DNA from 3 places in the Janthinobacterium pasteuri genome. Region 3 is predicted to be linked to each of the others. Evidence: predicted binding sites of a transcription regulator. Region 3 holds the regulator's gene; each other region holds the start of a gene.
The links. Region 3 encodes FNR, which switches genes on or off when oxygen is low (the NO sensors DNR and NnrR bind a similar motif). Its sites were predicted from a motif close to TTGATNNNNATCAA; they were not measured.
Positions count from the first base shown of each region.

Region 1 (7,899 bases), on a different contig from region 3:
TTCTCGTCGTCGGCCTGTTCGACAGCCTGCTCGACGTGCCGCGCATCGCCCTGTTGTGCTACCTGATGCTGCTGTGCGCTCTGCTGCAGCCCCCGCCGCCGCCTCCTGCTGAAAGTACGCCGCCATGAAAGCCCTGTCGTTGACATTCTCCTCCGCCCTGATGTGCTGCCTGGTCCTTGCCCTGGCCGGAGCGCCCTGTCGTGCCGATCAAGCCCTGGCGCAAGTCATTGCGCGCGTGAAACCGTCCATCGTTGGCGTGGGCAGCTTGCACAAGACGCGCACGCCGCCCATGCATTTCATCGGCACGGGATTCGTCGCGGGCGATGGCTTGAGTGTGCTCACTTGCGCCCATGTGATCCAGAAACTGCTCGACGCCAATCCCGACGAAGTGATCGGCATTCTCACGGGCCAGGGCGAGGCGACGCAATTTCGCCAGGCCAAAGTGCAGGTGCTGGACACGGAACACGACCTGGCCCTGCTGCGCCTGGCGGGCGCGCCACTGCCTGCCCTGGCGCTGGGCGACGCGGCCACGGTGCGCGAAGGCCAGGCCATGGCGTTTACGGGATTTCCTCTGGGTACCTTGCTGGGCTTACATCACGTCACGCATCGCGCCACCGTGTCGTCGCTGACGCCGGTGGTCACGCCCAGCGACAATGCGCAGCGCCTCGACCCACGGCGCCTGGCGCAACTGAAAAAAACGCCGTACATCGTGTTCCAGCTGGACGCGACGGCATATCCGGGCAGCAGCGGCAGCCCCCTGTTCGATCCCGAGACCGGTCTCGTCTACGGCATCGTCAACATGGTGTATGTCAAAGGCTTGAAAGAAGCCTCCATCAGCGCGCCCAGCGGCATCACGTATGCGGTTCCGGGCAGCCATATGCAGGCGATCATGCTGAAAAATAAATGAGTCAGTTGCGCCCCTGCCGCAGCCGGTCGGTGATGCCAGGTTCATCCCATGTCGGGAAGAAATAGGGGTAAAACGATCGTTCACCTCCATGCTGTTCCATCATGCCGCCGTACTTGTGGATCTGGGCTCCCATGTGATCGAGGTCCAGGCGCAGCAGCACAGCCGGCGCCCCCACGCGCGTACACTCTCGCTCGCCGCCAAAATCCTTGAAACCGAGCATGCGCTTGTAAAACACCACATGCCGTGGATTGACTTCAATCACGTAATCCGTAAAGCCGTGAATATTGTGGGCATAGATATAAGAAATATGTATCAGCGCCGCAAACACGCGCTTGCTCACGCCCTTGTCGATGGCCAGGCGCGATGGTTCGCACAGGCGCCGGCCCTGCTCGCACAGCACGTCGAGCTTGTCGCGGAAGTTTTCATCGGCGGGCAAGCCCGTCTCGTCATTGTCCAGGCACAAGGTCATGGTACCGACGGTGGAGCCTGCCGTTTCTGCAAACAGGGTGATTTTATTCAGCGCATGCGCGATGCCGGGATCGACGGCATAGCCGCGCCAGCCGTACATCTTGCGGATCAGCAAACTGGCCGCTTCGCGCCGGCCACGCGAATTGGCCATGCGGATATGAAAGCGTTGCAGGTCGAGCTCGTGCTCCATGGCCGGGTCGATCTGCCCTTCGCCCACCACCAGGTCACTGAAGGTGCCTGGCGTGTCGAAGGAAATAATGGGTTCATCTTGAAAGCTCATCTTGTCCTCACGTTCATCGGCCGCCGTCGAGACAGACTGAAGCCAATGCCTTGTGACAAGAAAAAACCGAAAAAAGTTCCCGCCATCAGCTAAAAAAACAGAAGAAATTTCCATCTAGATGGAAAAAACACACGCTGAAATTTGCCGAAAAGTATAAAAAGACAAATATAAGTACTGTTTTGATATTGCACAGATCGTTACTAAAAGAAGCTCTCCGGTATCAACAGCACGTCGCCCGGCCGCATCATGACGTTGGCGGAAATATCGCCATTCTTGAGCAGGTCATCGAGGCGCACGCCCAGCTGCTGCTGGCTGCCTTCGCGCATGCGGATGATGCTGGCCTTGTTGCCGGCGGCAAAGTCAGTGATGCCGCCTACGGCGATGAGCACGTCCATCAGCGACATGCCCAGCCGGTACGGCAGCGCCTGCGGCTTGGCCGCCTCGCCGATGACCCGGATCTGCTCGCCGTACGGGCCCGAGAAATTGGTGACGATGACCGTCACCACCGGTTGCTGGATGAACTTGCCCAAGGCGTGCTCGATGTCGCGCGCCAGCTGGGTCGAGGTCTTGCCGCTGGCGGCCAGATCCTCCACCAGCGGCGTGGTGATCTTGCCGTCCGGCCGCACGGCCACCGTCAGCGACACTTCCGGATTGCGCCACACAATGATGTTGACGGAGTCGCCCGGGCCAATCAGATAGTCGTGCATGGGCGCGCTGTCGTCGGCGGGCGCCAGCGGATAGCGTGTGCGGCAGCCCCCCAGCAAGCTGGCGCTACCTGCCAGTACCAGCGTGTGGCATAGAAATGCACGGCGAAACGGGTTCATGCGGGGCCTCTTCGAGTCGATGGCGCGTCCATGGCCGGCCCCGCAGAACCAGCCTGGGCCGCGAACTTCCCATGATTATGAAAACCCGGCAAGTGAACCTTGAGGCGTATCAAGAAGCAATCATCTTGGGAAATCTTGCCCGACAGGCGCCCTATACTTTGCTTACTCAACAGGCAAGCATTCCTTGCAAGACGCCGTTGTCCGCGCCGCCCAGCCATCGACCGTGCAGCACCGTCACCAGAAGGAAGCGACATGGAGCAATTGATACAGCAACTGCTTTCCAGCCTGAAAGGCATCTGGAAGTACCGCTGGCATGCGGTGCTGGTGGCGTGGCTGGTGGCGATCGTCGGCTTCATCAGGGTGATTACGCTACCCGACAACTTCCAGACGTCGGCGCGCGTGTTTGTCGATACGCAAACCATCCTCAAACCGCTGTTGGCCGGCATGACCAGCGTGCCGAACACGGAACAGCAGGTGGCCATCATGAGCCGCACCCTGCTCAGCCGCCCGAACGTGGAGCGCGTCATGCGCATGGTCGACCTCGACCTCGATTCGAAGACCGTGCGCGAACACGAAGCCCGGCTCGATGAGCTGATGAGCCGCATCAAGATCACCGGCACCAACGCCTACGACATCTACACCATCAGCTACAGCGGGCGCGACCCGAAGCTGGTGCGCGATGTGGTGCAAAGCCTGCTGACCATCTTTGTCGAAGGCAGTTTCCAGGGAAAAAAAGGCGATTCGCAGAAAGCCGTGCAATTCATCGACGAGCAGATCAAGAACTACGAGGATAAGCTGAGCGCGGCGGAAAACCTGGTGAAGGAATTCAAGATCCGCAACAACCTGCTGCTGCCGCGCCAGGGCATCGACTATGGCAGCCAGCTGCTGATGTCGTCCGATAGCCTGAACAATGCCAAACTGGAACTGGTCGAGGCGGAACAATCGCGCAAGGCCATCCTGAGCCAGATCGAGGGCGACGAGCCGGTGCTCGACCTGGAGCCGAACGCGTCGGCCATCACGAATCCGGAACTCGACGAGCGCATCGCCTCACTCAACAAGAATCTCGACAGCCTGCGCATGCAATTTACGGAATTGCATCCCGACATTATCGCCTCGAAGCGCCTCATTGCCCAACTGGAAGAGCGCAAGATCGAGGAAAGCAAGCTGAAAACGGCATCCGGCGACCCGGGCAAGAACTACAGCCCCATGCTGCAGCAACTGAAAGTGGCGCTGACGGACGCGGACGCCAAGGTGGCCGCCATCCGCGCCCGCGTGCAGGAATACAACGCGCGCAATGAGCGCCTGCTGGCGCAAAGCAATGCCGTGCCCGAGGTGGAATCGCAGCTGGCGCAACTGAACCGCGACTACATCATCAACAAGGAAAACTATGAAAAGCTGATCGGCCGGCGCGAAGCGGCCAAGCTGTCGGGCGAACTCAGTTCCACCACCGAGATGATGGCCTTCAAGATCATCGACCCGCCCACGGTGCAATATGCGCCCGTCGGCCCGAACCGTCCGCTGCTGTTCAGTGCGGCGCTGGGCGCGGCCCTGGTGGCCGGTATCGCCACGGCCCTCTTGATCAGCCAGGTGCGCCCCACCTTCCTCAGCCCCGCCGAACTGCGCGATGCCACGGGCTTGAACGTCCTGGGTACGGTATCGATGAACTGGACGCCGCTGCAGCAGGTGCGCCGCCGCCGCGCCCGCTATGGCTTTGCCGGCTGCCTGGGCAGCCTGTTTCTGCTGTACGGCGGGGTCATGACGGCTGCGCTGCTCAAATTCTAGACCACGCCACGGGAGCAACGATGACCAGCAAGGAGCGCAGCACCAAGGACAGCGGCAGGCAGGATCCCCTCATCCTGGGCGTAGCCGAAGCCCCCGTGCCGTACGCAACGGACAGCGCCGATGGCGCAGACGGCGCGGACACCCTGGCGGCGGCCGGCAACCCCCAGTACCGCACTCTGAACCTGGCCCGGCTGGCGGAGCAAGGCATGCTCACGCAGGAAGGCGGGCGCAGTTCGGTGGCCGAAGATTTCCGCATCATCAAGCGCCCGCTGCTGCGCCAGGCGCGCGCCACCGGCGCCGAGGCCATCCGCCATGGCAACCTGATCGTCGTCACCAGCGCCATGCCTGGCGAAGGCAAGACGTATTGCGCCGTCAACCTGGCCATGAGCATCGCCATGGAAATGGATATCACGGTGCTGCTGGTCGATGCCGACGTGGCGCGCCCGTCCGTGCTGAAAGTGCTGGGCCTGTCGCCCGAGCCGGGGCTGATGGACGTGCTGCTCGATCCGCAGCTGTCCATGGCGGACGTGATCCTGAAAACCAACGTGGCCAATCTGCGCATCCTGCCCGCCGGGCGCAGCAACAAGCATGCGACGGAATTGCTGGCCAGCCGGGCCATGAGCCGGCTGCTGGCCGAGATCGCCAGCCGCTACGCCGACCGCGTCGTCGTCTTCGATTCGCCGCCTCTCTTGATCACCAGCGAAGCGCACGCGCTGGTGGGACAGATGGGCCAGGTGGTGATGGTGGTCGAGGCGGAAACGACGACCCAGCACGCCGTCAAGGAAGCGCTGCGCCAGATCGACTCGTGCGAACACATACATTTGATCTACAACAAGACCAAATCGTTCCCCGGCAACGACTACTACGGCTATGGCTATTACGACTAGCCGCCGCACGCCGCCGGCGCTGCCGCTGCTACCGTTGCTGCCCTTGCTGCTGCCCATGCCGGCCTTTGCCGTCGACTGGCTGGTGAAACCCTCGCTGCGCCAGCGTGTAAGCTATACGGACAATGCGCTGCGCGCGCCACCCGGCAAGGCGCAATCGGACTTCATCACGGAAATCGCGCCCGCCATCGCTCTCATCGGCACGGGCCCGCGCCTGCGCGTGGACCTCGATTACAGCTGGCACAAATTCCTCTCGGGGCAGCGCGGCAATAGCGATAACCACGACTTGCGCGCTGCGGCCGACGCCGAACTGGTGCAGGACTGGTTCTTCATCGATGCCAACGCCAGCGTGAGCCGGCGCAACATCTCGCCGTTCGGCCCGCAACTGATAGCCGAGCTGCCCGACACGGACAATGCCAGCACGGTGCGCACCACCGGCATCAGCCCCTACCTACGCCACCGCTTCCGCGGCCTGGCCACGGCCGAGCTGCGCTACACGCGCAATATGCTCGACAGCGGCGAATTGCTGTCCGTACACAGCGATGAAATGGAATTGCTGCTCAGCGGCGAGCCGCGCGGCAGCGGCTGGACCTGGAACGCCAGTCACGACGTGCGCCGCACGCAGGACAGCAAGCTGGCGCCCGTGCGCATGCAGCGCAGCAGCATGGGCCTGCGCTATCCGTTCGGCAGGAAATGGGCGGCCACGGCCAGCGGCGGCACGGAAAAGGAAGGCTATATGTCAAGCAACGGCAAGGCGCCGGAAGGCCGCTTCTGGTCGCTGGGCGGCATATGGACGCCGTCGCCGCGCACCAGCGTGGCCTTCAGCACGGGCAAGCGCTTTTTTGGCAATACCTATAGCCTGGATGCAAATTTCCTGCAGCGCCATACCAACTGGCAATTGAGCTACAGCGAAAACGTCACCACCCTGCCCACGCAGTTTGCGCGCCTGAGCGACCGCGACGCGGGCCAGTTGCTCGATCAATTATGGCGCGCCATCTTTCCCAATGCGCGCGACAGGCGCTTGCGCATCAATGCCTTCCTGCGCTACGCCAACAAGCTGGGGCCCGAACGGGGCGCCATCAATTACTTCAGTCACCGCTATTTCCTGCAAAAACAGCTGCAGCTGACGATGGCGCGCGCCACGGCGAAAAGCACGATGGTGGTTGGCATCACGGCCGTCGACCGCACGGCGCAAACGGCCAGCGGCATCGAGAGCCCCTTGCTGCCCGGCATGGAGTTCGGCAGCGAAGAGCGCACGCGCCAGGTCGGCAGCAACCTGGGCTGGAGCTGGCAAGCCAGTTCGCGCACCAGCATGAATGTCAATGCCGGCTACGCCAGCGTGCGCTCGCTGAGCGTGCCCCGGCGCGACAACAACATCACCGTGACGGCGGGCTACACGCGCATCCTGCAGCCGAACATGACGGCCAGCATCGACGTGCGGCACATGCGGCACACCAGCAACCGGGGCGGCGACTACCGCGAAAACGGCGTCAGCGCCACGCTGACCATGCAATTCTAAGGAGGCAGCAGCATGTCCAGCATGTCCCATCGTTCGCTTCCGTCCGCCGCGCCGACGCACCTGCTGTGCGTGGTAGCCGCGCGCCCCAACCTCATGAAAATGGCGCCCATCCTGGCCGCCCTGGCCAGCCAGGCGCCCGCCGTGCGCGTGACATTATTGCATACTGGGCAACATTACGACACGGCCATGAACGGCCAGCTGTTCACCGACCTGGACCTGCGCGCGCCCGACATCGCCCTCGACGTCGGCTCCGGCAATCACGCGCAGCAGACGGCCGAGATCATGCGCCGCTTCGATGCCGTGCTCGACGCCCATCCGCCGCTGGCGCCCGATTGCGTGCTGGTGGTAGGCGACGTCAATTCCACGCTGGCTTGCGCCCTGGTGGCGGCCAAGCGCGGCACGCCCGTGATCCATGTCGAGGCGGGCTTGCGCAGCGGCGACCGGCGCATGCCCGAGGAAATCAACCGCGTGCTGACGGATCAATTGGCTAGCCTGCTGCTGACGAGCGAAGAAGGCGCGCGCGCCAATCTGCTGCACGAAGGCATCGCGCCCGAGCGCATCCACTTCACGGGCAACGTCATGATCGACAGCCTGCGGCAGCAGTTGCCACGCGCCGTTCCGCCCGCCGCCACCCTGCGCGCCCACGGCCACGCCTGCCCGGCCGTGTATGGAATCGTGACCCTGCACCGGCCATCGAACGTGGATGACCCGGTGCAGCTGGAAGCGCTGTTGCGGGCGCTGGGGCAGCTGTCATGCCAGCTGCCGCTGCTGTTTCCCATCCACCCGCGCACCTTGGCCGGCCTGCGCCTGGCTGGCATGGAACCATTGCTGGCGCGACATGCCATCGTCTGCCTGCCGCCGCTGGGCTACCTGGAAATGCTGGGCCTGATGCAGGGCGCGCGCCTGGTGCTGACCGATTCGGGCGGCATCCAGGAAGAAAGCACGGCCCTGGGCGTGCCCTGTCTGACCCTGCGCGCCAATACGGAGCGGCCCGTCACCGTCAGCGACGGCACGAATACCCTGGCCGGCACGGACCCGGCAGCCATCCTGGCGCTGGCGCGCGCCATCCTGGAGACGGGTGGCAAGCGGGGCCGCATTCCGCCCCTGTGGGATGGCCATGCAGCCGAACGCATCGCCGCCGTCGTCGCGCCCTGGCTGGCGGCGCTCCGGGGCACGCCATGACGCCGCCAGCCATACTACGCAACGCCCTGACCATCGACGTGGAAGATTATTTC
Region 1 covers NZ_JBNYXS010000017.1:67,379-75,277, forward strand. Annotated here, with positions in the region: gene ACQ4WN_RS17510 (hypothetical protein) at 1-128, shown strand, start outside; gene ACQ4WN_RS17515 (S1 family peptidase) at 125-907, shown strand; gene ACQ4WN_RS17520 (N-acyl amino acid synthase FeeM domain-containing protein) at 909-1,655, opposite strand; gene ACQ4WN_RS17525 (XrtA/PEP-CTERM system exopolysaccharide export protein) at 1,856-2,479, opposite strand; gene ACQ4WN_RS17530 (XrtA system polysaccharide chain length determinant) at 2,732-4,261, shown strand; gene ACQ4WN_RS17535 (XrtA-associated tyrosine autokinase) at 4,282-5,148, shown strand; gene ACQ4WN_RS17540 (TIGR03016 family PEP-CTERM system-associated outer membrane protein) at 5,132-6,664, shown strand; gene wecB (non-hydrolyzing UDP-N-acetylglucosamine 2-epimerase) at 6,686-7,846, shown strand; gene ACQ4WN_RS17550 (XrtA system polysaccharide deacetylase) at 7,843-7,899, shown strand, end outside.
Region 1: the regulator FNR is predicted to act here: its motif matches at 2,579-2,592, upstream of ACQ4WN_RS17530 (XrtA system polysaccharide chain length determinant).

Region 2 (7,899 bases), on a different contig from region 3:
TTTGCGCTCGCGGTGGCCGTTCTCGCGGCCGCTTCCTTTTCGTGGTGGGGGAAGCGATCCATGCGCGACAGCACGGGGAATAGCACGGCCCAGATGCCCGTCACGGCCAGGGTGGCGGCGCCGCCGAAGAGCACGGCGCGCACCAGGCCGAACCAGCCGGCCGTCAGGCCCGATTCAAATTCGCCCAGCTCGTTCGAGGCGCCGATGAAGACGGCATTCACGGCGCTGACCCGGCCGCGGATTTCGTCAGGCGTCTCGAACTGTACCAGCAGGTGGCGGATGTAGACGCTGACCATGTCGCCGGCGCCCATCAGGAACAGCGCCGCCAGCGCCAGCGGGAAATAGCTGGTGCTGCCCAGCACCAGGGTGCCCAGGCCGAAGACGGCGACGCCGCCGAACATCCAGGCACCCGCGCGGCGCGTGATGGGAAAGATGGCCAGCGCGATCGAGCACAGGGCGGCGCCGGCACCGGGCGCCGTGCGCAGCAGGCCCAGGCCGCTGGGGCCGATATGCAGCACGTCGTGCGCAAGCGCCGGCAGCAGGGCCGTGGCGCCGCCGAACAGCACGGCAAACAGGTCGAGCGAAATGGCGCCCAGCACGATGGGTTTCGACCAGACGAAGCGCAAGCCTTCGAGCAGGGTATGCCAGCTGACGGGTTCGCGTTTCACCACTTGCGGCGCCGGCGTGGTGGCGCGCATCAGCAAGACGGACACCACCAGCAGCGCGGACGAGATCAAATACACCACCTTGGGGCCGAAGTAATACAGCAGGCCGCCCAGGGTAGGCCCCAGGATGATGGCCACGTGCGAGCTCGATGAGCTGAGCGCGACGGCGCGGCTGAAGTGTTGCGTGGGCACCATGTTCACCAGCACGGCTTGCGTGGCTGGCATCATGAAGGCGCGCGCGCTGCCAAACAGCACCAGCACGGCAAACACGGGCCAGACGATGGAGAGTCCACTCAGCGTAAAGGCCAGCAGGGCCAGTGCGCAAGCGAGCTGCGCCGCCAGGCACCAGGCGATGATGTTGCGGCGGTTATAGCGGTCGGCGACGTGGCCGGCCGGCAGGATCAGCACGAGGAAGGGGGCGAACTGTGCCAGCCCGATCAGGCCCAGGTCGAACAGGCTGCCCGTAAGCTGGTACACCTGCCAGCCGATGGCCACGCTTTGCATCTGCACGGCCACCGTGCCCAGCACGCGGGCGGAAAGGTAAAAGGCGAAGTTGCGGTGACGCAGGATGGCGAGAGACATGCATATTCCAGGAAACAGCAGGGTGGAGCGGTGGCGCAGCGGGCGCCGCGCCAGCCGCGCCCCGCTGTCTGGACGGTGACACTTACTTGGCCAGGTCGGCTTCCGTAGTGAAGGCGTCGGCGTAAAACTCGTCGGCTGGCAACTGGCACAATTGCACGAAATCGCGGTGGGCCGCATCGACCACTACGGGCGCGCCGCAGGCATACACTTGATAAGCGGACATATCTGGCAAGTCGGCCATGACGGCCTGGTGCACGAAGCCCGTGCGGCCGCTCCAGGCGTCTTCCGGCAAGGCGTCCGACACGACGGGCACATAGGTGAGCTGTGGCAAGTCGGCTGCCCACTGGCGGCACAATGCGTCCATGTACAGGTCGTGTGGGCGGCGGCCGCCCCAGTACAGGGTGATCGGGCGCGGGGATTGCTCGTTGATCATGTGTTCGACGATGGCTTTCAAGGGGGCAAAGCCGGTGCCCGAGGCCAGCAGCACGACCGGCTTGTCGGAATCTTCGCGCAGGAAGAAGGTGCCCATCGGGCCTTCGAAGCGCAGAATATCGCGCTCTTTCATGCTGCCAAAGACCTGGTCGGTGAACAGGCCGCCCGGCAGGTGGCGAATGTGCAGGGGCACGGGGCCGCCATCGGCGGGCGCGCTGGCCATGCTGTAGCTGCGGCGCTTGTTGTCGCGCAGCATGATTTCGATATACTGTCCGGCGCGGTAGTTGAGGCGCTCGCTGGCTGGCAATTGCAGGGTCAGCACGACGACATCGGGCGCGACCTTTTCAATTGTGGTCACGCGCGACGGCATTTTCTTGATCGGGTAGTCGCTGCTGCCCGCCACTTCGCGCGCTTCGATGACGAGGTCGGCGTCCGTGGTGGCGCAGCAGAACAGGGAAAAGCCCGCTGCTTCCTCTTCCGGCGTCAGGGCGCGCTGCTGGTGCGCCTTGTGCTGGACAGTGCCGGAAACCACTTTGCCCTTGCAGGAACCGCAGGCGCCATTTTTACAGCCATACGGCAAGCCCACGCCGGCGCGTATCGCCGCCGCCAGCACGGTTTCGTCCGCTTCGCAGCTGAATTGGTGGCCGCTGGGCTGAACAGTAACTTGAAAAGTCATACAATCCTTGAGATGAAAAATATGTTAATGCACTCTTTGCGCAAACCGGTGGGCTTGCCGCGCCTGCTGATCCTGGGCTGTGGCGACGTCGGCATGCGCCTGCTGCCCCTGCTGCGTGCGCGCTTTCGCGTCTTTGCCGTCACCAGCCAGCCGGCGCGCTGCGCGCAGCTGCGGGCGGCCGGTGCCGTGCCCATCGTGGCCAACCTCGACGACCGCGCCAGCCTGAAACGGCTGGCGGGACTGGCGCCGATGATCGTGCACCTGGCGCCGCCCCGGTCGTCTGGCTTGCTGGACCTGCGCACGCGCAATCTGGTCGCCATTTTACCCGAGCATGCACGCATGGTGTATGTGAGTACCAGCGGCGTGTATGGCGATTGCGCCGGCGCCTGGATCGATGAAACGCGGCCGACGGCCCCGGCGAATGCGCGGGCGAAGAGGCGCGTCGATGCGGAACAGGTCTTGCGTGGCTGGGGCGCGCGCCGCGGCGCCAGCGTGGCCATCCTGCGCGTGCCCGGCATTTATGCGCACGACCGCCTGCCCCTGAAGCGCCTGCGCGAAGGCACGCCGGCCCTGGCCGCTGGCGACGATGTGTATACCAACCATATCCATGCCGATGACCTGGCGCGCATCATCGAACGGGCCTTGTGGCGGGGCAAGCCGGGACGCGTGTATCACGCCAGCGATGACAGTGAACTCAAGATGGCGGACTATTTCGATGCCGTGGCCGATACGTTCGGCCTGCCGCACCCGCCGCGCCTGCCGCGTGCCGAACTGCAGCAAGTGGTCACGCCGATGCTGCTGTCGTTCATGTCCGAATCGCGCCGCCTGCATAATACGCGCCTCAAGCGCGAGCTGGGCGTGCATCTGCGTTACGCGCGTGTGGCCGATGCCTTGCAGTCGCTGTCCGCCGATGCGCCCAGCATCGGGTAAAATGGTCGGTTATCTGCGCACTTTGCTGGGCCGGCGCGCAGCGCGCCGTTGCGGCGGTGCGCCATTCACCTAAGGACTACAGCATGAGCACCCTCACTTACGAAGAATACCTGGACGAGGTCACCACCGTCCTGACGGAACTGTACGACCTCGACGACGATGCCGCCATCAAGCTGGTCGTGGCGGCGCAGGATGCCGAATTTTTTGTTCCGCACGATGCGCATGAGGAAATGCGTACCGCCGAGCAAGCCAAGAAAGATGCGGTCACCCTGTTCGAGCGCAAGCAGAATCGTCAGCAAACGCAGGAAAAACAGCAACAGCGCGTGCGCCAGCAAAAGAAATAAGAGCAGGAAGAGCTGGCCATCGGCCGCCAGGTCGCTGGAGCATGGAGCAGTGCGGGCTTCGGCGCAATGCCGGGGCCTGGCCATTTGATGCAACGCAAGGGCAGCATGGCGAACTGGCGATATGCTGAGCAAAGTCGTCACGCGTCCAGGCTATTTGTGGCGGGCTGTATAAATAGCACGATGCTGTTTCCCGTCAGCAGGAGCGAGCCATGCGAACTGCGAGTCACCCCAGCAAGGAACAGGTGCGCGCCTACATGCGCGGCCGTGAACATACGCTGCAGCCACCGCCGCCGCCCGATGAAATTCGCCGGCAACTGGCCTGGTGCCGCATGGACGCCTTTTCCGGCACCTGTTTGCTGGCCATCCCGGCCGGCGTAGCCGCGCACGGCTGGCATTTATCCGCAGACATGGCTCGCCTGAGCGTGCTCATGGCGATTGTCTGGCTGATGCACAGCGGTGTTCCTCATTGTAAAAATTGATGAATTGCAGCAAATTTTTCCGATTTGAGTTATCCTCTAGCACATTCCAAGTGCGTCAATTCTCTTCAATTATCACAATTTTGCTTTAAGTTACGCAAAAATCAACAATAGCGTGTATTATATTGTTTGTGGCGTAAAGGCCGCATAAGTGATGGCGCTTTTTAGTGTGTTTACCCTGAATTATTGCAGAAGAGACATTCGGTTTCTTTGTGCACTAATACAACAAGTACGGATTTTTGATCATGTCTCTCAAACAAATTACCTCTTTGCCTACCTACAACCCGAATCGCGTCCTCGATGCGATCATCGACAAGCTGCAACTGAAAAACGATGCCGCCTTGTCGCGCGCGCTGGAAGTGGCGCCACCTGTCATCAGCAAGATTCGTCACAACACCTTGCCGATCGGCGCCACGATCCTCATCCGCATGCATGAAATCAGCGATTTCAGTATTCGTGAACTGCGCGAGTTGATGGCTGCCTAAGAGCGCCTGACAGACGGCAAACTGAGAGGTGCCGTCTGTGTACGTCAGGCTTGCCGCGTGCGGCAGCCGCATCTGTTTTCCGCTGTTTTATTGCGGGTCACGGTTCAGCACCGGCCGATCGACATAGAAACGCCCCATTTCCAGGCCGGTCGTGGACGACTTGACCACTGCAGCAGCCAGTGTGGCGGGCGCGCTGGAAAATGCGCTGGTGGCAGCCCCGGTGGCGCGGCCCGAATACGCTGTCGCCTGCACCGCTGCGCTGGAAAACGCTGATTGTACAGCCCGGCCCGAATACGCTGTCGCCTGTACCGCTGCACTGGAAAACGCTGATTGTACAGCCCGTCCTGAATACGCTGTCGCCTGTACTGCAGCACTGGAAAACGCTGTTTGCACGGCCCGTCCTGAATACGCCGCCTGTACGGCGCGCCCCGAATACGCCGTTTCTGCGCGGATATAATCTTCCCCGAACGTTTGCTCATACAGCTGCTTCATGCGCTCGCCCACGCGCTGGTGCGCCGCTTCGTCGTCTTCGCCGCGCAAGCCGATGTACGGGAAGTGATGCAGGAAGTAGCCGAAGACCTGTTCACAGTCCGCTGCATATTTCAGGGTGTCGAGGATGTGGTAATGCCAGAAGGTATCGACGTCCATCAGTGGCGCCGTTTCTTCTTCCGGAAACTGTTTCATCAGGATCAGGAAGCGCCGGTACTCGAACTCCACTGCATTGGCCTTCTCCAGGCTCCATCCTTCGCCTGACTCCCGGTGCATCAGCTTGACTTTGATCGCGTCCAAATTCAAATCGGCAATTGCCTTGAAACTGTCGTTCGTATCCATGAAGGTCCTTTGGTAAAGAGCGTTGTGGGAAATACAGTGGAACAAGGGAGAGTGGTGGGTGTGTACTCCTTGCAAGTAGTCGAGGAATGCCTGACCCATGGCGGGCAGGTGCTGAGTTGTTCTACATCAATATTGCATCTAATTACAAAATATGCAAGCTGAGCTTGCTTCAGTGCGGCCTGCCTGTCAGGTGTTGGTCCGGCTGTCTTCCAGGTAGGGAAACGCGGTGGCGTCCGCACCCAGCGGTACGCTGACATGCACGCTCATGCCCGCACCGGGGCTGCTTTCGATGTAGAAAGTGCCACCCAGTAACTTGATGCGCTCCTCGATCCCCACCAGGCCAAATGATCCCAGCTTGTTACGTCCGTCGATGGCCGCGCCCACCCCATTGTCGCTGACGCTCATCGACACGGTATCGCGGCACTTTTCCAGCTTGACTCGAACGCGGCTGGCATTGGCATGCTGGGAAATATTGCTGAGCGACTCTTGCAGGATGCGGAACAGGGCCGTGGCGCACTGGTCGCTTAAATAAATATCGTGATGGCTTTCGCTCACTTCGCAGGCGATGCCCGTGCGCTGGCGAAATTGCGCCACTTGCCATTCGACGGCTGCATTCACGCCCAGGTCCAGCACGGTTGGACGCAAGTCGTTGATGATCTGCCGCACGCTTTTAATCGTGGCGTCGATCTGCTCCAGGGTCGAGCGGGCGCGGGCATTCAGGCGCGGGTGACGGCGCTGCGTGCGCGAGGCCAGCATGTCGGCATCGATGCGCAGCACCAGCAGGTTCTGTCCCAGGTCGTCGTGGATTTCGCGCGCGATGCGCTTGCGTTCTTCTTCCTTGATCCGGTCGGCGTGGGCTGCCAGGCGGCGCAGTTTCTGGTGCGACAACTGCAGGCGGATCTGGCTGGCGCGCAATTCCTCCGTCATGCCAGTCGCCAGCTCGATGGCGCGCCGGCGCGACGACGCCAGGGTGTGAAACAGCATGTACAGCAGCATGGTGCTGGCAAAACCGGTCAGCAGGGCCAGCCACGGCAAGAAGGCGCCGAAGCGCGTGTACAGGTCGCTCTTGCGCACACTGAACAGCGCTTGCCACGCGCGGCCATTGTGGTCGATCAGCATCGTGCTGCTCAGATACCGCCCCGAGTTGCCGGGCAGCCACCATGGTGCAGGCATGCCCGCCGTCGTGCTGTCGAAGATGGGGCGCATGTCGTGCGGCAAGTCCAGCTGTTCGCGCGCTTGCGGGCCGATATCGAACAGGGTCAGGCGGACATTGCGTATCGGCATGTCGGCCAGTGCGCTGCGCATCATCGTCACCAGGTCGTAGCCGATGCCGACGGAACCCTGGTAGGCCGCGCGCCTTTGCCCCACCGTGCCGGTGGGCATGCCAAAGCGGTACACGGGCATGCGCATGGCCATGCTCGTCAGCTGCGGCCGGCCTTCCATCGGCACGGGCACGCCGGAATTACTGATGTGCCCGGAATCGCGCGACTGCGCCAGCATTTCGGCAATCAGGGGCCGCGAAGCGATGTCATAGCCATACTTCTCCGGGGCGCTGGCAATTGGTTCGAGGTATACCACCACGGAATAATGGGGGCGCGGCCCGGGCGGATGGATGGCAAGCGCCGGATAGCCATCGCGCCCTGGCGGATGGTCGCGCTGCATGGTCGCTTCGAAGGCGGGGCGCTGCGACTCGTCGAGTTCGCGGCTGTAATTGAGATTCATCACCCCCGGATAGTTCTGTTGCAAGGCGATGTTGGCCACGAAGCGCTGGAATTGCTCACGGCTCACGTGTTCGTTGGCGTGGAACAGGCTGGCCGTGCCGCGCAGCAGGTTGGCATACGACTTGAGGCGCGATGCGATGTTTTTCTGGGTATTGCGCGCCAGATTGTTGAACAGCTCACGAGCATCGTTTTCGATCGACAGCGAGGCGGCCGTGTAGAACAGCAGGCCCACCACCAACGACATCACGAAACCGAGCAGCCAGAGCGGTCTTTTTTCAGCAGATAAAGGGTGTTTGCCGGCAGTAGTAGACATCGCCATCCGCATCAGGAAGAGGAATCGGTGCCGCCTGTGTGCTGGAGGCTGTACCAAGTTGCACAAGCACTAACGACATTGCAAATTGCTCAATAGCTGCTTAATATACAAAACTATCGTGAATATAGTCAACAGGCAATATTTCTATTGGAAACGAAAAAAAACCGCCGCAGCGGTTTTTTTGTAGATCGTGCGGCGCCTTATTTTGCCGGCTGCCAGCTGTCTTTCAGTGTGACGATGCGGTTGAAGACGGGCTTGCCGGGCTGGCTGTCGACCCGGTCGGCCGCAAAATAGCCGTGGCGCTCGAACTGGAAGCGCTGTTCCGGCTGGGCCAGTTCCGCGCCCGGTTCCAGCCACGCTTGCACCACGTCCTTGGCCAGCGGATTCAAGGCCAGCTTGAAGTCCTTGCCGCCCGCGTCCGGCTGCGGGTCGGTAAACAGGCGG
Region 2 covers NZ_JBNYXS010000003.1:180,611-188,509, reverse strand. Annotated here, with positions in the region: gene ACQ4WN_RS05165 (MFS transporter) at 1-1,247, opposite strand, end outside; gene ACQ4WN_RS05160 (CDP-6-deoxy-delta-3,4-glucoseen reductase) at 1,330-2,355, opposite strand; gene ACQ4WN_RS05155 (SDR family oxidoreductase) at 2,368-3,285, shown strand; gene ACQ4WN_RS05150 (hypothetical protein) at 3,369-3,629, shown strand; gene ACQ4WN_RS05145 (hypothetical protein) at 3,839-4,108, shown strand; gene ACQ4WN_RS05140 (hypothetical protein) at 4,351-4,590, shown strand; gene ACQ4WN_RS05135 (glycine-rich domain-containing protein) at 4,678-5,421, opposite strand; gene ACQ4WN_RS05130 (sensor histidine kinase) at 5,608-7,455, opposite strand; gene ACQ4WN_RS05125 (glutamine--tRNA ligase/YqeY domain fusion protein) at 7,656-7,899, opposite strand, start outside.
Region 2: the regulator FNR is predicted to act here: its motif matches at 5,538-5,551, upstream of ACQ4WN_RS05135 (glycine-rich domain-containing protein).

Region 3 (7,899 bases):
TTCGGCGTCGCGCACGGGCGTCATGCCCTTGTTCAGCGCATCTTCCACCATGCGCCGCAGCACGCCGCGGCCTTTCGCATCGCGTCCCATCACGCGCATCAGCGGCGCCATGGAAAATACTTCCTCATCGGCAACGGGTGCCGGCTCGGTCGTCTGCACTTGCGGGCGCTTGGGCAGGTGGCGCAGGATGACTTGCATCATCTCTTCCACCACCACGGGCTTGGCGATGAAATCGCTGATGCCGGCCGTCATGCAGCGCTCGCGCTCGGACGCCAGCACGCCGGCCGTCATGGCGATCACGGGCAGGCTCAGACGCAGTTCCGTGCGGATGATGTGGGTGGCGCTGAAACCGTCCATGACGGGCATCTGCATGTCCATCAGCACGATGTCGTAGCGCAGCGCCTCCGTGCGCAGCCGTTCCACGGCCTGCAAGCCGTCGCCCACCACGTCCAGGGTGGCGCCCATGTGCTCGAGGATGCCGCGCGCCACGGCCTGGTTCAAATGATTATCTTCCACCAGCAGGAAATGCACGCCGGCCAGTTCCGTGCCCAGCGGCTGGTGCAGCATGCGCTGCTCGCCGCCATCGTTCTTGGCGATCAACGCCTGGTGCAGGGCATCGAACAGGCTCGATCCCGTGATCGGCTTCATCAGCACGACATCGGCCTCGGCGGCGCTGGAGATTTCCTCCAGGTGGTTGCGCGCGAAAGCATTGACCATCACCACGATGGGCTGGCGCTGGCCGGTGGCCGCCTGGCGGATGGCCTTGGCCGTGGCCAGGCCGTCCATGACGGGCATGTGCCAGTCGGCCAGCACCACGTCATACGGTTGCTGCTGCGCCAGGCGTTCGCGGTACAGTTCGATGGCGGCAAAGCCGGAGTCCACTTCGTCGGCCAGCCAGCCCCATGCCTCGATCAGCTTGACGATCAGTTCGCGCGTGGTGCGGTTATCGTCGGCCACCAGCAGGCGCAGCTGGCCCAGGGCGGGCGTGCGCCGCGTTTCGGCCGGCTGCGCCAGCATGTCGAACGGCACGCTGAACCAGAAGCGGCTGCCCTTGCCTTCGCTGCTGGCGACGGCGATGTCGCCGCCCATCATGTGGATCAGCTGCTTGCTGATGGCCAGGCCCAGGCCCGTGCCGCCGAAGCGCCGCGTGATGCTCTGGTCACCCTGTGAAAACGCGGCAAACAGCTGCTGTTGCTGCAACTCCGTCATGCCGATGCCCGTGTCGCGCACTTCGAAGCGCAGCCAGGCGCGGCCTTGTTGGCGTTCGGCCAGGCTGACGGCCACCACCACTTCGCCGCTCTCGGTGAACTTGATGGCATTGCCGGCCAGGTTGACGAGGATTTGCTGCAGGCGCTGGGCGTCGCCCACCAGGCGCCGCGGTACGTCGGGCTCGACGGCGATGGCCAGTTCCAGCTCCTTTTCGCCCGCATTCATGGTCATCGTCGTGGCCAGGGTATTCATCACTTCATCGAGGTCGAACTCGACGGGCGACAATTCCATGCGGCGCGCTTCGATCTTCGAATAATCGAGCACGTCGTTGAGGATGCCCAGCAGTGACTGGCCCGCCACGCGCACCATGGTCAGATACTTGCGCTGTTCCGTGTCGAGCCTGGTATTGCCCAGCAAGTACACCATGCCCAGCACGGCATTGAGCGGCGTGCGGATTTCATGGCTCATGTTGGCCACGAAGTCGCTCTTTGCGCGGTTGGCCGCCTCGGCCCGGTCGCGCTCCAGTTCCAGTTCCGCCGCGCGCGATTCGAGTTCCTGCTGAAGGCGGTCGCGTTCGCTCATCAGGCCGTTGAACGCTTCCGTCAGTTCGCCGATCTCGTCGCGCTGCTGCACTGGCACGGGGGTGAAGCGGCTGCCGCTGGTGCGCAGGGCCAGCAGGGTGTCGCGCAGGCGCACCAGCGGCGACAGCAGGCGCACGGTGACCCAGCCCAGCACGGCTGCGGCCAGCAGCGACGCGAGGATGCTCCATAGCACCAGCCGGTACAGCACGCCATCGAAGGGTTCGAAGGCGTCCTCGATGGGTAGCGAGGCGGCCAGCAGCCAGTTCACCGATTTCAGGCGCTTGAAGCTGTTGACGGCCGTGATGCCGCGGCTATTGGTGCTGACCATGCTGCCTTCGCCATCGTCCTTCAGCATCTCGGTGGTCGTCAGGTTGGCGTTCGGCTGGCGCGGCTGCAGCAAACGGCTGGTATCGGGGTGCAGCACGTAGCGCGGCACGGCGCCGCGCGTGAGGATGAAGAAATAGCCGCTCTTGCCGATCTTTTCCGAGCGCAGGCGCCCCAGCAGGTTGTCCTTGTACAGGCGCAGCACGCCGATCACCACGCCGGCCACCTGGCCATCGGCGGTGAGCACGGGCGCCACCATCTGTACGATGGGCATGCCGCTCACTTTGCCCAGCATCGGCTCGGTGATCATGGGCTGGCGTGTGCGCAGGACGGTCTGGAAATACTCGCGCTCGGCAACGTTGATGCCGGCGCGGCCTGTGACCAGCGGCATGTCGGCCACGATGGCGCCTTGCGCATCGAGCACCAGCACGTCGTCGAACAGCACCAGCATCGAGCGGCGCGCATAGTATTCGCGCAGCTTGGCGGGTTGGGCGATCAATTCCGGCGGCTGCTGCCTGGCCGTCAGGGTGACGATTTGCAGCAGCATGCCCAGCTTGTCGTCGAGCTCGGCTGCGGTGCGGGTGATCAGGGCAGATTGCTGGCTCAGCAGTACTCGGGTGAAGTCGGCGCGCATGTGCTGCACCTGGATCATGGTGACCAGCGCGATCATGGCGATCGAGGTCAGGCTGGTGGCCAGCGCGACTTTTGCTTTGATGCCGAGAGGCTTCATGATTTCCTTTTCAGTACCGGGCGGCACAGGCGGCAGATAATGCTGTCAGGAATTTTCCTATCAATACATCAACTTGGCAAGCGGTGCCGCGCAAATTGCGCTCGCCGCAAGGGCTTTTGACGATGTTGCCATATATTTAAAGTCAGAAAGTCGTTTATTCAGCGCAATTGCGGTGAAATTGGCACACGGCCACCGTGTATGCAGTAAACTCGGTATTGCATTTTCTAAAAGGTACCAACATGACCGAAGCGCTACTCACTCCCACCTTGCCCACAGTGAACGTGGAAGCGTTGCGTGCGCGATGCTCGACCTGCAGCATGCATCAATTGTGCCTGCCGATGGGCCTCGATGTGGGCGACATGGACAGACTGGACCAGATCATCGGCCGCCGCCGTAAGATCGTGCGCGGCGCCTCGCTGTTCCGCATCGGCGACTCGTTCCAGAACCTGTACGCGATCCGCCTGGGCCACTTCAAGACGTACCAGATCAATCCGGGCGGCGAAGAGCAGGTGACGGGTTTCCAGATGGCGGGCGAACTATTGGGCATGGACGCCATCAGCGCCGATCGCCACCACTGTAATGCGGTGGCGCTGGAAGATAGCGAAGTGTGTGAAATCCCGTTTTCCAGCCTGGAACAATTGCTGGGCAGTATGCCTACCCTGCTGCGCCATTTCCACCGCATGATGAGCCAGGAAATCACGCGCGAGCAAAGCGTCATGCTGTTGCTGGGCAATATGCAGGCGACGCAGCGCTTTGCCGCCTTTATCGTCAACCTGGCCTCGCGCTATGAGGCGCGCGGCTATTCGGGCAGCAATTTCCAGCTGCGCATGTCGCGCGAGGAAATCGGCAACTACCTGGGCCTGACCATCGAAAGCGTCAGCCGCCTGCTGTCCAAATTCAAGAAGGAAGGCTGGCTGCGCGTGTCGAATCGCGAGATCGAGATCCTGCAGCCGGCCAAGTTGAAGGCCATTACGGCCGGTACGGACGTCTGCAAGTAAGTCTTACAGTTCTTCATCGGCATGCAGCGCGATGCTGCGCTGCAGTGGCCAGGTCCAGATGCCGGACAGGCGCCATTCGCGTTTGTCGTTTTCCACCAGCACTTGCCAGCGGCTGCGCTCGAGCATCGGCAGCGCTACCGAGAAGTTGCCGGCCGCATCGGGCTGCACCAGCAGTTTGATATCCTTTTCCGGCAGGGTCGCATGCGCCAGGTGCAGCTGCAGCGGACCCTGGTAAGCCTTGCCGAAGCTGTGCACGGAACCACTGAGGCGTGCTGACGCCACGTCATAGGACAGGCTGGTATCCATCGCCAGGTCGCTGGCGATCGTGTCGCGCCGCAAGTCCTGATTGATCGCCTTGCCCTGCTTGTAATAATCACCCACCACCAGCGCATCGGGCTGCGTAAACGCGATATACGCCATGCAGCTGCCGACCACCACGGACAGGCCGGGACCGATCATCAGCAGCCAAGGCCAGCGATGCTTGTACCACGGGGCAACGGGTGCTTGCAGCTTGAGACTGTCGGACATTTTGTTCTCCTTGGGGTCAGACCCTTTGGGTCTGACCCCAGCTTTTGCTTCTGGGTTGAAAATAAAGTAAAGCTAACGCATGTTTGATGCTACCCCTACGGCGAAATACCGGGGTCGGACCCAGAGGGTCCGACCCCGAATCAATATCACCGCGGCACGATGAATACCGCGCTTTCACGCACATGCAGCGATGGGTCGTCCAGCGAGTGCAATTCGATCGCAATCTTGTTCGAGCCCTTCTCGCCCACGCCGTGCGGCACGCGCAGGCGGATCGGCCAGCCCAGCGTTTCCGTCGGCTGCAAGGTCACTTCTTCGCGCGTCAGCAAGGTCAGGCCCGGCAAGCCGGAAGCGCTGATTTTAAAATGCTGGGTTTGCTCCGAGGTGTTCATGATCTGCAAGCGGTAAACGTTTTCAATCATGCCGTCTTCCACTTCGCGTCCCATCGAACCGCGGTCGCGGATCACGTCCATTTTCAGGGGCGTGCGCAGGGCCAGCGAAGTACACACGGCGATGATGATCAGGGCCAGGATGGAGGTGTAGATCAGCACGCGCGGGCGCATGGCGCGCTGGCGGATCTGCTTCGAACTGAAGTTGTTTTCCATCGCATGGTCGGTACTGTAGCGTACCAGTCCCCGCGGCCGGTCGACCTTGTCCATCACGCTGTTGCAGGCGTCGACGCAGGCGGCGCAGCCGATGCATTCATACTGCAGGCCGTTGCGGATATCGATGCCGGTCGGACACACCTGCACGCACAGGGTGCAGTCGATGCAGTCGCCCAGCTTGTCGTTGTTGCCGGCCTTCTTGCTCATCGCGCCACGCGGTTCGCCGCGCTTCGCATCGTAGGTGATGATCAGGGTGTCCTGGTCGAACATGGCGCTCTGGAAGCGCGCGTAGGGGCACATGTATTTGCACACCTGCTCGCGCAGCCAGCCCGCGTTGCCGTAGGTTGCCAGGCTGTAGAACAAGACCCAGAACCATTCCCAGGGACCGAAATTGAGGGTGGTCACCTCGCGCGCCAGTTCCTTGATCGGCGTAAAGTAGCCGACAAAGGTAAAGCCCGTCCACAGGGCGATGGCGCCCCACGCCAGGTGCTTGGCCGTCTTCTTGAAGGCCTTGCGCGCGGAGGGTCCCTGCTTGTCGAGGGCCATGCGCGCGCTGCGCGTGCCCTCGATGTGGCGTTCGACCCACAGGAAGATTTCCGTGTACACCGTTTGCGGGCAAGAGAACCCGCACCACACCCGCCCGGCGATGGCCGTGACGAGGAACAACAAATACGCACAGATGATCAGCAGGGCCGCCAGATAGATGAAATCCTGGGGCCACAGCACGACGCCGAAAATGTAGAACTTGCGCGTGGTCAAATCGAACAGCAGGGCTTGCCTGCCATTCCAGGTCAACCACGGCAAGCCGTAGAACGCCAGCTGGGTAAGCCATACGCATACCCATCGCCAGGTAGCGTAGCGTCCTTTGGCCTCGCGAGGGTAGATCTGCTCGCGGGCCGCATACATCTTGATGACTTGAGGTTCCATTACGTCATTTCACGGGCGTCTGGGGATTCGACAGGCTCCAGACATACGCCGACAGCACGTGGACCTTGGACTCGCCGAGGAAATCGCTGAAGGCCGGCATGGTGTTGTTGCGTCCCTTGCGGATGGTTTCCATGATGGTATCGGCACTGCCGCCATACAGCCAGATCTTGTCCGTCAGGTTAGGCGAACCGAGCATCTGGTTACCCTTCGCATCGGCGCCGTGACAGGCCATGCAGGCGCCGAACTTGGCCTTGCCCAGCACCGACTTGACGGGATCCGAGGTCGAACCGGATAGGCTCAGCACGTAATGGGCCACGTTCTCGACATCCTTTTCGGAGCCCAGGGCGGCGCCCATCGGTGGCATCTGGCCATTGCGGCCGTGCATGATGGTGGTCTTGATGATGTCGGGTTCGCCGCCATACAGCCAGTCCTTGTCGGTCAGGTTGGGGAAGCCCTTGTTGCCGCGCGCATCCGAACCGTGGCATTGCGCGCAGTAGGTGAGGAACAAACGCTGGCCGATGGCTTGCGCCTGCGGATCGGCGGCCACCGTCTTCAAGTCCTGGCTCAGGTACTTGTTGAACAGGGGGCCGTAGTCGGCTTCCGCCTTCTTCAGCTCTTCCTCGTACTGGCCCGTCGATTTCCAGCCCAGGCTGCCGGCATAGTTGCCCAGGCCCGGGTATAGGAACAGATACGCCAGGGCGAAGACGATGGTGATGTAGAACAACCACATCCACCAGCGCGGCATCGGCGTGTTGAGTTCCTTCAAGTCCTCGTCCCAGACGTGGCCCGTGGTGCCGTCGGCAGGCGCGCCGTCGACCACTTTGATTTTCGACTGCGAGTACAGCAGCACGCCGCAGCCGATGATGCCCAGCAGGGACAGCACGATGATGTAGATATTCCAGAAGCCATTGGTAAAGTCAGCCATGGTTGCGCTCCCCTTGTGCCGGCACAGGCATGGATACCGGCGCCGCCGGATAGTCGAGCGCCTCGTCGTCAAACGGCAGGTGCGCCGCCGCGTCGAAGTCGCTATTGCTGCGGCTGAAAGTCCACCACAGGATGCCTACGAACGTCGTAAAGGAAACCACCGTCATGACGCTGCTGGCGCTGTCAAACAGGTTTTCGATTGCCATGCTAATTCCTTGTTTTGATTAATGTACCGAGGCCTTGCAGATAGGCGACCAGGGCGTCTTCTTCCGTCTTGTCCTGCAGCTGCGCCGGGCCGGCGGTGATTTCCGCATCGCTGTACGGCTGGCCCAGGCGTTTCAGGGCGCGCATCTTCGGCATGATGTCGTCAGGCACCAGCTTGGTCTTCGCCAGCCATGGGTAGGCCGGCATGTTCGACTCGGGCACCACGTCGCGCGGGTTGTTCAAGTGCGTGCGGTGCCATTCATCGCTGTAGCGGGCGCCCACGCGGGCCAGGTCTGGCCCCGTGCGCTTGGAACCCCACTGGAACGGACGGTCATACACGAACTCGCCAGCGACCGAATAGTGGCCATAGCGTTCCGTTTCCGCGCGCAGCGGACGCACCATCTGCGAGTGGCAGTTGTAGCAGCCTTCGCGCACGTAAATGTCGCGGCCCGCCAGGCGCAGCGGCGAATACGGCTTCAGCCCGGCGACCGGCTCCGTCGTGCTCTTCTGGAAGAACAGGGGAACGATCTCGACGGCGCCGCCGATGCTGATCACTACCGTGACCAGGGCGATCAGCAGCCAGGGGTTTCTCTCAATCCATGCATGTGAAAATTTCATTTGCTTTTGCTCCTATCAGGCGTGCGCCGCGTTCAGTTCCGGAATGCGGGCGACGGGGAGTTTGCTGCCGCGCAAGGTCATCCAGGTGTTGTAGCCCATGATGCACATACCCGACAGGTACAGCAGGCCACCGGCCACGCGCACCACGTAGTACGGATACGTTGCTTTCACGCTTTCGACAAAGGTGTAGGTCAGGGTGCCGTCCGGATTGACCGCACGCCACATCAGACCCTGCATCACGCCGGCGATCCACA
Region 3 covers NZ_JBNYXS010000010.1:106,976-114,874, forward strand. Annotated here, with positions in the region: gene ACQ4WN_RS12615 (hybrid sensor histidine kinase/response regulator) at 1-2,844, opposite strand, end outside; gene fnr (fumarate/nitrate reduction transcriptional regulator Fnr) at 3,084-3,842, shown strand; gene ACQ4WN_RS12625 (FixH family protein) at 3,846-4,370, opposite strand; gene ccoG (cytochrome c oxidase accessory protein CcoG) at 4,517-5,899, opposite strand; gene ccoP (cytochrome-c oxidase, cbb3-type subunit III) at 5,904-6,824, opposite strand; gene ACQ4WN_RS12640 (cbb3-type cytochrome oxidase subunit 3) at 6,817-7,029, opposite strand; gene ccoO (cytochrome-c oxidase, cbb3-type subunit II) at 7,031-7,645, opposite strand; gene ccoN (cytochrome-c oxidase, cbb3-type subunit I) at 7,661-7,899, opposite strand, start outside.